DNA from 3 places in the Gemella sp. 27098_8_149 genome. Region 1 is predicted to be linked to each of the others. Evidence: predicted binding sites of a transcription regulator. Region 1 holds the regulator's gene; each other region holds the start of a gene.

Region 1 (5,238 bases):
GTAAGAGTTCGAGGTACGTCCTGTGTAGAAACTGATTTTAATTTCCCAGCTTCTACACGTTCTGTATCGTTTGTCTTTACCTCAAATTCTGTATGTTTTGTAGCTTTTTTAGCTTCAACGACTTCTTCCATTGATGCCCACTTTTTACAATTCGGACATCTTCCCATATATTTTAAACTCTGGTAACCACAGGCATTACATTCATACTTAACATTTACCTTTGCCATAACTACCTCTTAGTCTTCTTTACAACAAAACTATCTTTTTTATAATCAATATTGATTGTGCCAGTTAATTCAGGATTTTGCAATAATTCTTCACTTAACAAGTCTTCAATATTTTTTTGAATACTTCGTTTTAATGGGCGAGCACCGTATTCTTTAATACTTCCATCTTCAACAATCTTAGCCATTGCTTTTTTCGTAAGTTTAATAGTAATGTCTCTATCTTCTAATCTCTTAGATAAACCATCTATTAATAATTCTGAAATTTTTTCTAACTCTTCTTTTTCAAGAGTTTTGAAAACAATAATATCATCTATTCTATTTAAGAATTCTGGACGATATTGTTTTTTCAATGCTTCCATCATAGTGTTTTGAACATTTTTATAATCATTCTTAATTGAATCACTACCTCCAAAACCTACGAATTTTTGATCGTTAAGCTCACTTACTCCGACATTCGAAGTCATTATTATAATCGTGTTTTTAAAATCTACCACACGACCAACAGCATCTGTTAAACGACCATCATCTAACACTTGAAGTAGGATATTAAAGATTGATGGGTGTGCTTTTTCAATCTCATCAAATAATATTACAGAGTATGGTTTTTGACGAACTTGTTCTGATAGTTGTCCTGCTTCTTCATGACCAACATACCCTGGAGGCGCTCCAACTAATCTACTGATTGAATGTGGTTCCATATACTCACTCATATCAATACGAATCATATTATCTTCTGAGCTAAATAAAGCTTCTGATAAACTTTTTGCAAGTTCTGTTTTACCTACTCCAGTAGGTCCTAAGAAGATGAAACTTCCAATCGGTCTATTCGGTGCTTTAAATCCACTTCTTGCTCTTCTAACTGCCTTGGCTAAGCTCACTACCGCTTCGTCTTGTCCAATAACACGTTTATGTAGAATTTCTTCTAATTTTAATAGTCTTTCGCTTTCAGTTTCTGTTAATTTTGTAACAGGAACACCTGTCCAAGCAGCAAGAACTTCTGCTATATGATCAGCAGTAATCTTTATTTTATCTTTAGATAAACTATCTTGCCAAGATATTTTAAATTCTTCAATCTTACTAATTATCTTATTAACTTCATCGCGTTTCTTAGCAGCTATTTCAAATTCTTGGTTTATTACAGCTCTATCTTTTTCTTTATTTAAACGACTTAGTTCATCTTCGTATTCTTTTAATTTTTCTGGTGATTTATAATATCTTAGTTTAACTTTTGAACATGCTTCATCAATTAAATCAATTGCTTTATCTGGTAAACATCTATCTGTTATATACGTAGTACTTAATTTAACCGCTGAATCAATAGCTTCATCTAAAATTTCTACATCATGATGTTCTTCATACTTATGACGCAAACCTTCAAGAATTTTAATAGAATCTTCAGTACTTGGTTCTTCTACTTTAATTGGTTGGAAACGACGCTCTAATGCAGCATCTTTTTCAAAATATTTTCTATATTCCTCAGTAGTTGTAGCACCTATACATTGAATTAAACCACGAGACAAGGCAGGTTTAAGAATATTTGATGCATCCGCACTCCCTTCACTTCCACCTGCACCAATTATAGTATGAATTTCATCTATAAATAGTATAATGTCACCTGCATCTTCAATTTCAGAAATAATATTTTTTAATCTTTCCTCAAATTCACCACGATACTTAGTTCCAGCAAGCAATGTTCCCATATCGAGTACCATTACTCTTTTACCAAGAAGATTACTAGGAACATTTTGAGAAACAATTCGCTCTGCCAATCCTTCTACTATAGCTGTTTTCCCTACTCCAGGCTCACCTATCAACACCGGATTGTTTTTAGTTCGTCTATTTAAAATTTCAATCATGCGTGTAATTTCTTTATCACGAGCTAATACAGGATCTAATTTATTGTTAAAAGCATCTTTTGTTAAATCTTTTGCTAAAGAATTTAGTGTTTTAGTTTTCGCTGAACTATTATCTGATCCAGATATTTTCTTAAATCCTTCATATAATTTAGATACAAGAGCAAGATTTTTCTTCACTAAATCCAATAACTCATCAACTATCACATCTACATTTACCCCTAGTTTATCAGTTAATAAACGTACTGCTGTTCCTGTTTCTTCTTCAAGTAGTGATAATAATAAGTGCTCACTTGTAACAACAAAACTAGAAGTATCATCAGCATATCTTTGACTATTTTCTATCGTTCTAACAGCTCCGTTAGTATAATCAATCTTCATTAGAACATTACGATAAAAATCTGTCCCTTCTAGTTCTGCTTCATAAAAATCCACTACACTTTTTCTAAAATCATCGTAGTAGACACCATGCCTGTTAAGAATTTTACATGATATTGTATTTTGCATACTTAACATAGCCAATAATAAATGTTCTGTTCCTACAGCTTTAACTCCAAAATCATTCGCTTCTTCTTTTGCTGTTGTTAATACCATAAGGGCCGTTTCATTAAATCTTATATACATAACATCATCCCCTCTTATTATACTTAATATTTGTTAAGAATCTGATTGTCAAATCCTTAATATTTGATTTTGTTTTATTAATCATTTCTTCTGCACTATTTTCATCTATATGATCTAAAAACTGATTATGAACGGATGAAATAACTTCTATACTATCAATAAAATGATTATAATCAAATTTATTAATGTATTCTTTTTCAAGTAGTATTTTAGCTAGTCGCATAGCTTCTTCTACTTCTATAATTTCATTATCTACAGTTTCGATCAAGTAATCTATATAATCTTTATTTGTGTGGAGAGTTATTTTTGTGATTCTTATGAATCCACCTCCACCTCGTTTACTCTCAATAATAAATCCATGCTCTGGTGTAAATCTCGTTTTTATTACATAATTTAATTGAGATGGTACACAGTCAAATTTTTGTGCGACATTACTTCTTTTTATAATTATATGATCTTCTGTAGCTTCTTTGAACAAATTCATAATATATTGTTCAAGTATATCAGTCATATTACTATTATTCATAAGAGCACCTCCTTTATTGACTAAAATTGACCTTTATTAAATTATACTACATATGGGTTATTTTGTATACAAAAAACATTGATTTTTAGGCATATATAAATAAAAAAGAACGACTCAAAAATCATGATTTTAAAAAATCTTTTCTTCTTGAGTCATCCTATATAATTCTCTTTTTCAATAAAAGTATTTAGATTAAAAATACTTAGTTCTATTGATTAATTTTATTTAATTTTGATTTTCTATTAAAGATTAAATTCATTACAATTGCAACAATTGTACCTAGTACAATACCACTATCAGTAAACATACGAACAAAGCTTGGTAATTGAGCAAATGCTGTAGGTACAGTAGTTACTCCAAGACCTAAACCTACAGAACAAGCAATTATCATAAGATTTTCTTGTTTAGCAAAGTCTGTATTTCCTAACATTTTCACACCATATGCAAGTACCATACCAAACATACTAATCATCGCCCCACCTAAAACTGGTTGCGGTACGATTGTAGCAAGAGCACCAATTTTTGGAATTGATCCAAATACTAAAAGTAAAAGTACCATTACATACATTACTTTTTTGCTTTTTACTCCAGAAATTTGCACAAGACCAACATTTTGAGAATAAGTAGTATACGGGAAGGCGTTCACTAATGATCCTATCATAACCGCTAATCCTTCCGCTAAATATCCTCTTCTTAAATCAGGCTCTTTAACCTCTTGATTACAAATATTTCCTAGGGCATAATATACACCAGTAGATTCAATCATACTAACTATCCCAACTATAACAAATGTTAAAATTGCACTCATATTAAATTCGAAACCATTAAACTTAAATGGAGTTGGATGTTGAAACCACCCTGCTTGCGAAACTTCTGTTAAACTAACCATCCCCATAAAGCTAGCAATAATAGTTCCTGACACTAAACCTAGTAAAATTGCAATTGATTGAATAAATCCAGTAGTAAATTTATAAATTACTAAGATAATTGCAAGTGTAATACACGCTAATAAAATATTTTTTGGATTCCCAAAATCTTTTGATCCTTGTCCGCCTGCAATATAATTCATCGCAACCGGAACTAACGTTATACCGATAATCGTTACAACACTACCTGTAACAACTGGTGGGAATAACTTTGCGACCTTAGCAAAAAATGGCGCTATCACAACTACAACTAAACCTGAAACAAAAATTGCTCCATACATTGTTGGTAATCCTGAGCTATTTCCTATAGCTATCATCGGTGCAACTGCTGTAAAAGTACATCCAAGAACAACAGGCAAACCAATTCCTGTAAATTTACCCTTATACACTTGTAAGAATGTTGCCACTCCACACATAAAAATATCAACTGACACTAAATAAGTAGTTTGCTCTGCTGAAAGACCAAGACCTCCAGCAACAATTATCGGAACAATTACCGCTCCAGCGTACATTGCTAGTACGTGCTGTAAACTTAAAATAAAAGTTTTCAAGATTCTTTTCTCCTTAGTTATATATTATTTTGACAAATATAACTATATAAATACAAAAAATCACCTATAATTACTTATAGGCGATTTAAAATTCTACTACAAATAGTTACTTTAAAAATTAATTCAAAGTAATAACATTATAATAAGAATGCCCATAGTCATCAAATTTACGGTCTGATGGTAGAAACTTGCAAGCCATATTCTTGCCTTTATATGTGCTATATTTTGTCTGTACAATATATAATAACAATTTTCAAAATGATTTTCAAGTGTTATCTATAATTTATATTATATTTTCATTCTTTAATTAAGAACTTAAAGTGATAATAGCTTTGGATTATTCTATTACTTTCAATTTCCCTCTAAAGTCATCTAAACTTGAGTATCCTTTTTCTTTCATTACTTCTTGAATTTCTTTAGTTAGTCTAGTGAAAACTAAAACTCCTTCTTTGTGAAGAGTAGTTCCTACTTGCACTAAATCAGCACCACATAGAATATGTTCAAATACATCCTTACCATTTATAACTCCAC
Region 2 (5,238 bases), on a different contig from region 1:
CGCGTTTGTTAACGATTATAATATTAGAAGTGACAAGCAAAAAAGAATATTATTAAATATTAAAGTTGATGATTTTTGTCACTCTCTACAAAATACGAATGCTGGATATGAACATGAAGTGTTGTATGTTTTTGTCCCTAGAGTAAGTTTATTTAATATAGATGATGTAGAAGAAGTTGTAGATATTTATACAAAGTTTAATATTATTGATTATGGAGATACTAGTCGAACGATAGTGATTTCCTTTCATAAATGCAATAAAAAGATAGATTATGCATTTAAGTAATTTAAATATATAAAAGATGTATAATATATGGAATATGTGAGGTAGTTTGGATATGGTTTTTGAAAAAGTTTTTTGTGAGAATTGTAGAAATGATGTTGAGTATAATGTTATTGAAGAACAAATGATAGGAACTATAAAGGGTGAGACTTATACTTACACTGGTAAAGTTGCTAAATGTAAAGAATGTAAATCTGATATCTTTGTGAATAGTATAAATGATTATAATCTTAAGGCTTTATATGATGTATATAGAGAAAAGAACGGTATCATCTCTTTAGAGAAAGTATTAGGAATATGTGAAAAGTATAATATATCTAAGCGTCCATTGTCATTGTTATTAGGATGGGGTGAACAAACTTATTCACGTTACTGTAATGGGGATATTCCTAGTAAACAGTATTCTGATATACTAAATAAAATTTACGAAAGTCCAGTATTTTATAGTGAAATTTTAGAAAATAATAAAGAAAAATTATCTTCAGAAATAGCGTATAAAAAAAGTAAAAAAGCTGTTGATAAAATTCTTGAAGGGAATTTAAATGAAGAATCAAAAATAAATATGGTTATTAATTATATCTTAAATCGTTGTGGAGATATTACGCCTTTAGCGTTACAAAAATCATTGTATTATGTACAAGGATTTTATTATGCATTTAATGATAAATTCTTATTTGAAGAAGATTGCCAGGCGTGGGCACATGGTCCGGTATATCCCGAGGTCTATTTTAAATATAAACATTTTAAATTTGATCCTATTGAATCAAAAATAGAAGTTTCAGACACTATATTTACATCATCAGAATTAATAATTATAGAAAATGTAGTTAAACATTTTTGTTGCTATAGCGGAAAAGTATTAGAAAAATTTACACATTCTGAATATCCTTGGTTAGAAACTAGAGGGGAAATTCCAGAATTGGAATCATCTACTGAGATAATAAAAAAAGAATATATTGGAAAATATTTTAAAGACGTTAAAGAAAAATACAATATGATAAATCCTAATGATATAGAATCATATGCAAAAAAAATGTTTGACTGTATGTAAAATATTAGCCTACTAATTTGAAAATAGTGCCGCTTACTGATGGAGCGGGGTAGAAGTAATTCAGTTTGTAAATAGTACCGTTTGCTGATGGTACGGTATAAAAATAATTCAGTTTGAAAATTATGTTTAGATAAATATAAATTATCGTTGGGGATGGCTCGATAAAATTGATTTTTTAGAATCACGACTATTGAGCCACTCTTTTTTTATAAATCTGATTGACAAAACTTGATACATGTATTATATTATGAGGGAAGGATAAGAAAGGAGAACGCAAAGTGGTAAAATAATGGTATGTATTAATCAATTGTTTATGTTTGCTGAATGCAATCATAATTTTAAATATATAATAAAGAGAGAACCACTCTTATTTTACCGTTGAGCTAATTATTTATGAAAAAAGAATATAAATTAGGTAAAAGAAAATTAGAAATAGAAATTCGCAGAAGTACAAAAAAAGAATTTTTACAAAGTATCTTGGGAACTTGTATTATAGGAGTATCTATTTATTATTTTTTCTTTAATAAATAGTAAAAGTATATAATAATGGAGGAAACTAAAATGACTGAATCAAAAACGTCTGAAGCACAAAAGAAAGCAAGTAAAGCTTATTATGAGAAAAATAAAGAACGTGCTTTAATGAATAATAGAAGAACTGCTGCTAGAACATTTGTTAGACGCTATGCAACAAAAGAGGATATGGAGAATTTAATAGAAATTTTTAATAATGAGAATCCTAATGCAAAATTGTAGTTAATGTTTTAGTAAATCGTAAAATTATTGATTGTTTACTTTACAATAAAATATATAATCTATGCGTGATTTATTTCACGCTTTTTTTATTACTAAAAAAAGACACCTATGAAATCTCATAAGTGTCTTGCAGAGCAGAAATTAATCTCTCTGAGAAAGTTACCAGTAGAGCATATATTTTTATATCTCTAAGATAATATTAAGTATAATATATTGTTTAAAGCTTGTCAATATAAGGTTTGTGAGCTTTATTTATTTTTTTCAAAAAAACTATTGTCAAAAAAGGTCAAACATGCTATAATTTATTTAAGGTCAAAGAAGGTCAAAAAGATAAAACTTAAAATACTCCATAAAGCCTTTTAGTTTATTGAGTATTTAAGTGTATCTTTTGAAGATTGTATCTCGTGTTTTTATTATTAGAGATACTAGTCAAAGAATTATTATACCTCTTGATCTAATAATTTAATCAAAGGAGATTTACAATGGATATTAATAGTTTTACTAATAGTGTGAAAGAAATCTTAGCGAAATCTTCCGAATTTGCAACTGAGAAAAAAAGTCAAAGTATTACGAGTGAGATGTTCTTAAAAGCAGCTCTTACTGGTAGTAATTTATATAGTGATATTTTAGGAAGAGTAAATGTTGATAAGGTGAATTTAACTCATGAGTTAGATAATGAGATTGCGAAGGTAAATAGTGTAGAAGGTGATAATATCAATTACGCTAGTTACTTAAGTAATGATTTGAATGCTTTATTAATAGAAGCTAATAAATATAAAGAGAAATATGAAGATAAATTTATTTCGTGTGAACATATTGTTCTTGCGAGTTATTTGAAAAATAGTATAGTAAAAAAATATATCGATAAGGTGACTACGTTAAAAGATTTGGTAGCGGTTATCGATAATATCAGAGGAGGTAAAAAAGTTATGAACGAAAATCCAGAAAACAACTACGAAGTTCTTGAGAAATATGGTCGTGATCTTGTAGAAGCTGCACGTAGTGGTAAAATTGATCCTGTAATAGGACGTGATGAAGAAATAAGAAATGTAATTAGAATTTTATCAAGAAAAACAAAAAATAATCCAGTGTTGATAGGGGAACCTGGGGTAGGTAAAACTGCGATTGTTGAAGCACTGGCTCAACGTATTGTGCGTGGTGACGTACCTGAAAGTCTTAAAGACAAAACTGTATTCGAACTTGATCTTACTAGTTTAGTCGCAGGAGCTAAATATCGTGGTGAGTTCGAAGAACGACTAAAAGCTGTATTAAAAGAAGTTAAAGAACAAGAAGGAAAAATCATTCTATTCATCGATGAAATTCACATGCTTGTTGGTGCTGGTAAAACTGATGGAGCAATGGATGCTGGTAATATCTTAAAACCAATGCTTGCTCGTGGTGAACTACACTGTATCGGTGCTACAACTCTTAATGAATATCGTCAATATATCGAAAAAGATTCTGCATTAGAACGTCGTTTCCAAAAAGTTCTTGTTAAAGAGCCTACTGTAGAAGATACAATTTCAATTCTACGTGGTCTTAAAGAAAGATTCGAAGTTTACCACGGTGTGAAAATTTCTGACCGTGCGATTGTAGAAGCTGCTGAATTATCTAACAGATATATTACTGATAGATTTTTACCGGACAAAGCTATCGATCTAATCGACCAAGCTTGTGCAACTATTAAAACTGAAAACTCTTCTAACCCAGCTGAATTAGATACAATTAATCGTAAAGTTATGCAACTTGAAATAGAAGAAAAAGCCTTAAGTGGTGAAAATGATGATGTGTCTAAAAGACGTTTAGAAAACTTAAAAGAAGAGTTAGCTAATCTAAAAGAAGAACAAAATAAACTTCAATTACAAGTTGATAGTGAAAAAGAAAAATTATCAGCTGTTAAAAATCTTCGTGAAAAAATCGATAGAGTTAAAGTTGAGTTAGAACAAGCTCAAAATAGCTATGATTTAGAAAAAGCTTCTGAGTTACAATATTCTACTTTACCGAAATTAACTCAAGAGTTAGAAGAATTAGAAGAAAAATCTAAACATGAAGAATATAAACTTCTAAAACAAGAAGTTACTGAAGATGAGATTGGATTTATCGTAAGTCAAATGACTGGTATTCCTGTAACTCGTCTAGTAGAAACTGAGAAAGAAAAATTATTACACCTAGCTGACACTATTCACGAAAAAGTAATAGGTCAAGATGAAGCTGTAGAGAGTGTAACTAATGCAATCTTACGTTCTCGTGCGGGTATTGCTGACCCTAACAGACCGATCGGTAGCTTCCTATTCTTAGGTCCTACTGGGGTAGGTAAAACTGAGCTTGCTAAAGCATTAGCTCTTAACTTATTCGATGATGAACGTAACATCGTGCGTATCGATATGAGTGAATACATGGAAAAACACTCAGTTAGCCGTTTAATCGGTGCCCCTCCAGGATACATCGGTTATGAAGAAGGTGGACAACTTACTGAAAGTGTAAGACGTAATCCTTACAGTATTATCTTAATGGACGAAATTGAAAAAGCTCACCCAGATGTGTTCAATATCTTACTTCAACTTCTTGATGAAGGTACACTTACTGACTCTAAAGGTGTAGTAGTAGATTTCAAAAATACAATTATTATCATGACTTCTAACATCGGTTCATTAGAACTATTAGAAGAAGTAAAAGACGGTGTGATTTCTGAAGAAACTCGTAAAAATGTTACTAACCAACTTTATGGATACTTCAAACCAGAAATTCTTAACCGTATGGATGATATAATTATCTTCAAACCATTAACACAAGATAATATTAAAGGTATCGCTAATAAACTTCTTAACGAACTTGTTGCGCGTATCGCTAATAGAAATATTACTTTAACTTATACTGATAATATTTCTAGTTGGGTAGCGACTGCTGGATTCGATATGAAATTCGGTGCTCGTCCACTTAAACGCTTCATCCAAAGTCAAATCGAAAACAAACTTTCAGTTGAATTAATCCGTCATGGTATCGAAGATGGAATGGAAATCCACTTAGACTATGTTGATGATGAATTGAAAATTGATATTAAATAATATATTGATTTAGCCCCATAAAGTGGATGACTCAATAAATTCGATTTATCTGTAATCAGGATTGTTGAATCGTTCACAAATAACTA
Region 3 (5,238 bases), on a different contig from region 1:
TCTCATTAAAACCTTACTCCATATAGTTACTTTACTTAATTATATCACTTATTATTAGTATATTACTTTTTTTTTTTTAATTTTTGTTATATAATTTTATAAGTAATTTTGAATAGTAACAAACTAAAAAGGAGATTTCATAATGATATTTACTGAAATTAGTAGTGAAGAACTTCAACAATTTCAAAAAGAAAATAACCACAGATATTATTTCTCGCAATCTGCAGAATATAATATTATGGCCAATAATAACAACTTAAAAACTGAAATTTTAGCCGTAAAAGAAAATAATAAAATACTAGCTTACGGTATTTTCATTTATTTCCAATATAAAAAATACTTTTACAAAGTAACTGCACAATACGGACCTATTATGGACTACTCAAATACTGAGTTAGTTAGTTTCTACTTTGAACAACTAAAAAAATACTTTGCAAAAAATCTAAGAGTATTATGTGTACGTGTAAATCCATTTGTAAATGAAAAAATCTATAATGATGTTGAATTTGTAGAAGAGAACGAAGTAGCAGTTAAAACTAATAGAATTCTAAATGATTTAAATTATCACGCTATGAACGAAGATTTATTTACAAATCCTACACTAGCTTCTCGTTGTGTTTTCTCTAAATCACTAGACGAAAATATTACTGAAAGTAACTTATTAAAAAATATTTCACAAATCGCCCGTTATACTATTAACAGAACGATGAAAGAAGGAGTTCAGGTTCGCGAAATTGATATATTCAATGAAGAAGATGCTAGAATCTTCGATGAAATCAATCGTGATACAGAGGATAGAATTGATTTTGAAATCCGAGACAATACTTATTTCAAATCATTAAAAAATAATATCGGAGATAAAACTCACTACCTTGTTTCATATATTGATTGTGATCAATTCGTTGAAACTACAACTAACACAATTGCAAATCTTGAAAAAGAACGAGACGATTTAAAAGAAAAATTAGAACAAGGAAAAGTAAATGCCAAAAAAGCAACTAACCGTCTAAAAGAATTTGATGAAAACATTGCTATTTGGTATAAAAAAATTGATAAAATAAAAGAACTTAAAGCTGAAAATGGAAATGTTATTAACCTTTCATGTGCTACTTTTATAGAATCTGGTCAAGATTTAATTTACTTCACAAGTGGTGCAATGAGAAAATTCCATCGTTATGAAGGACCATATGCAATCCTATTCCATATGATGAAATATGCAATTAACAATAACTTCAAATATTTCAACTTCTTTGGTACTTCAAAAGATTTTCATTCTGAAGATGCTACTGACTATGGTGTACTACAGTTCAAACGTAACTTCAATGGGAATATTGAGTACTTTATGGATAACTATGAAATTAGAAATGCTATTGGTAAAGTTTGGAAAATATAATAAAAAAGGAATTGAGATTTAACTCAATTCCTTTTTTATATCTATTCTGACTTTTTAGCAGCTTTTTTCGTAGCTTTTTTTTGTCTTTCTTTTTTCTGTGGTTTGTTATTTTCTGGATACATTACTTTATCTACTAATCCATACTCACACGCTTCTTCTGCTGTTAAATAATTATCACGTTCTGTATCACGTTCAATAGTTTTAATAGTTTGACCAGTTCTATCTGCTAAGATTTTGTTTATTTTTTCTCTTGTTCTTAGAATGTGTCTAGCTGCAATTTCTATTTCTGTTGCTTGACCTTGTGCACCACCTAATGGTTGGTGAATCATAACTTCTGCATTTGGAAGAGCGTATCGTTTACCGATAGTCCCAGCTGCAAGTAAGAATGCACCCATACTAGCTGCCATCCCCATACAAATAGTAACAACATCACATTTAATATGTTGCATTGTATCATAAATTGCAAAACCAGCTGTCACACTTCCACCTGGTGAATTAATATAGAAATAAATATCTTTTTCACTATCTTGTGCTTCTAAAAATAAAAGCTGACTTGTTATTGAGTTTGCTACTTGATCATTTACATCAGAACCAAGAATAATAATTCTATCTTTTAATAATCTTGAATAAATATCGTATGCTCTTTCCCCTTGAGAAGTTTGCTCTATTACTGTAGGAATTAAATTCATTTTCTTACCTCCTAATTTTCGTTTTCACTAGATATTATATATCAAAAATGGTCAATTAGCAACTTTTTTCCCTTTCTAACCTTTCTTCATTTTCTCCAAAAATATTGTACTATCTATAAATAAATACGACTCAAAAAACTATGTTTTTAAGTCGTACTATCCACGTTACTATAATCTATAAGAATGTTCTTTGAAGTTACCTACTATTGTATTTACAGCACTTACAGTAATAAATGCTTCTGGACAATTTTTAGCAACTAATTTACGGAGTAGATGCATTTCATTTTGTTGAATGACTAAAATTATCATTCGTTTTTTCTCATGTGAATAACCACCCTCTACATCCATTATTGTAGATCCTCTATGTAAAGTATTATTTATTACCTCAACCATTCTTTCTGGATTACTACATATAATTGTACATTGAATATATGCTGAAAAGAATTTTTGAACACCTTTCATCGTTTGGTTACGTACAAAACTCATAACAAGTGCGTACATCACATATTTTATATCAAAAAAGATCCATACAATCGTATATATTGTAATGTCTTGAATTAGAAATACAGTTGGTAGGTTATAATTAAACTGTGATGAAAGGAATTTTCCTGTTATGTCTGTTCCTCCAGTTGAAGCTCCTGCTACTAAAAGGCAGCACATCGCTAATCCTGAAATGATACCACAGAAAATTGCCGCAACGAGAGAATCTCCTAGATTTACTGGTGGTATAATTTTTGGTAAATTATTTATTAGAAACGATGATACACTTATCACAATTCCTGTCAGAATTACGAACTTACGGCCAATATATCTAAATCCTAAATAAAATAACGGTACATTTAGAACAAACTGTGCAGTACCAATTTTTACTCCTGTTAGTTTATTTATTACCAAGCTTAATCCTAAGGCACCACCTGCTCCAATATTATTTACCGGTATTAATAATCCAGCATATATTGAAAATAAAATTGTTCCAAGTACTATTAAAAAAACATTTTTCGACTGTTTATGTTGATCAGTCGTATAAATCGTATCTGATAATTTCATGATATCCTTATCCTTTATTTTTATCCTGTATATATTTTAATACAAATCAATATTTAAAACAATTAAAAATTGATTATCTTTCACAAAACATTAAGAAATAATTCATTTTATAGGCATTTTGTGTTAAAATTTAAGTAATAGACTTTTTTAGTTATTATGATATTGAAGAATTTTGGGAGTTGTTTTTTAGATAATTTATGCAGTAATAATTTTCTATTTGCAATTCTCCCTTTTAAAAGGAGCTATATATGATTAAACTCTATAATACATTGACAAAACAAAAAGAAATTTTAAAAACAATTGAAGAAAATAAAGTGAGAATGTATGTTTGTGGACCTACTGTTTACAATTATATTCACATTGGTAATGCACGTCCTATTATCGTTTTTGACGTTGTCCGTAAATATTTAGAACACAGTGGTTACGAAGTAGATTTTATCTCTAACTTTACAGATGTTGATGATAAAATTATTAAGGCTAGTAATGAAGAAGGCATTTCTACAAGTGAATTAACTGACAAGTACATTAATGCCTTCTTTAAAGATTATGATGCACTTGGATGTAAGAGAGCAACGAAAAACCCTCGTGTTACTGAATACATGCAAGAAATAATTAACTTCATCGCAAAACTTGTTGAGGAAGGTTATGCATATGAAGCAAACGGTGATGTTTATTTCAGAACACGTAAAAAAGAAGATTACGGAAAATTAAGTAATCAATCTATCGATGACCTAATTAGCGGTGCTCGTATTGAAGTTGGTGAACATAAAGAAGATCCTCTAGATTTCGCACTGTGGAAAAAAGCTAAACCAGGTGAAGTAAAATGGGATAGCCCATTTGGTGAAGGCCGTCCAGGTTGGCATATTGAGTGTTCAGTAATGGCAAAAGAAACTCTAGGTGATACTATCGACATCCACGCTGGTGGACAAGACTTAACATTCCCTCACCACGAGAATGAAATTGCACAGTCTGAATGTCACAACCATGCCCCATTTAGTAATTATTGGATGCACAATGCATTTATTAATATTGATAATGTCAAAATGAGTAAAAGCTTAGGGAATTTCCGCTTAGTAAAAGATATTATTGCTGAAATCGATCCAATGGTACTTCGCTTATTCATGTTAACAGTTCACTACAGAACTCCAATTAACTACACATTAGAAAACATTGAACTTGCGAAAACAAACTATGAAAAAATTAAAACTTCTTATCAAAACCTACAATTCAGATTAAATAATGATATGACTGAAGAAAAACTTGATACAGAAGTTGTAGCATTAGTTACAGAAGAATTAAACAAATTTGAAGAGTATATGCAGGATGATTTCAATACAGCAAACGCACTTTCTTCTTGGTATGAAATCGTGAGAATTTCTAATTCATATACAGCAAAAGAAGCTGTCAACAAAGAAACTCTAGAGCTAATCAACGCTGCATTTGAAACTTATAGTTCGATTCTTGGAATAAACGTAAAAGAAGATAATACACTTGATAGTGAACACATCGAAAGTTTAATAGCTGAACGTGAAGAAGCTCGTAAAAACCGTGAATTCGCCTTAGCTGATAAAATTAGAGATGACCTAAAAGAACAAGGAATTATCTTAGAAGATACTAAACAGGGTGTACGATGGAAAAAAATATAACTTTTAAATTTACTGAAAAAAACTTCGCTAATCCTAATCAAATGCAAGCTTTAACCCTTGCATATATTGGAGACAGTATATATGATATTATGAGTAGAGAATACGTTATGAAAAACCACTTAGGAAAAATAAATGATCTTCACAAAACAGTATCTACAATCGTATCAGCAAGAGCTCAAGCGAGTTTTATGGAAAATATACTAAATAATAGTATATTAACAGAACAAGAAGAAAAAATTTATAACCGTGCAAAAAATCAAAAGAATAACTCTAAAGCAAAGAATGCAAGTATTATGGAGTATAAACTTGCTACAGGCTTAGAGGCTGTGTTCGGTTATTTATATTTAGAAAAAAACTTTGAAAGATTGGAGGAAATGTTTAACTACATAATTAGATTATATGAAGAAAAACAATAAACACTATAAAGAATTAAGACTAAAAAACAAAGATCAAAAATCACAAG

What was found. The regulator CtsR, encoded in region 1, represses protease genes until heat stress. The targets are predictions, from matches to a motif close to ATGGTCAATAAAGGTCAAACA.
Region 2: clpB (ATP-dependent chaperone ClpB) is a predicted target of CtsR. The motif match lies at 2,360-2,380, and genes of this name have one in related genera.
Region 3: clpP (ATP-dependent Clp endopeptidase proteolytic subunit ClpP) is a predicted target of CtsR. The motif match lies at 2,120-2,140, and genes of this name have one in related genera.

The regions. Positions count from the first base shown of each region.
Region 1 is NZ_JAPWCB010000006.1:39,007-44,244, reverse strand. It holds gene radA (DNA repair protein RadA) at 1-227, opposite strand, end outside; gene O3801_RS04195 (ATP-dependent Clp protease ATP-binding subunit) at 230-2,704, opposite strand; gene O3801_RS04190 (CtsR family transcriptional regulator) at 2,709-3,230, opposite strand; gene O3801_RS04185 (nucleobase:cation symporter-2 family protein) at 3,439-4,707, opposite strand; purine riboswitch at 4,843-4,944, opposite strand; gene O3801_RS04180 (dihydroorotate oxidase) at 5,045-5,238, opposite strand, start outside.
Region 2 is NZ_JAPWCB010000001.1:187,703-192,940, reverse strand. It holds gene O3801_RS00915 (hypothetical protein) at 1-286, shown strand, start outside; gene O3801_RS00910 (type II TA system antitoxin MqsA family protein) at 339-1,334, shown strand; gene O3801_RS00905 (hypothetical protein) at 1,896-2,087, shown strand; gene clpB (ATP-dependent chaperone ClpB) at 2,570-5,152, shown strand.
Region 3 is NZ_JAPWCB010000004.1:121,887-127,124, reverse strand. It holds gene O3801_RS03375 (alpha/beta fold hydrolase) at 1-6, opposite strand, end outside; gene O3801_RS03370 (peptidoglycan bridge formation glycyltransferase FemA/FemB family protein) at 143-1,393, shown strand; gene clpP (ATP-dependent Clp endopeptidase proteolytic subunit ClpP) at 1,435-2,082, opposite strand; gene O3801_RS03360 (YitT family protein) at 2,251-3,129, opposite strand; gene cysS (cysteine--tRNA ligase) at 3,378-4,775, shown strand; gene O3801_RS03350 (Mini-ribonuclease 3) at 4,760-5,191, shown strand; gene rlmB (23S rRNA (guanosine(2251)-2'-O)-methyltransferase RlmB) at 5,175-5,238, shown strand, end outside.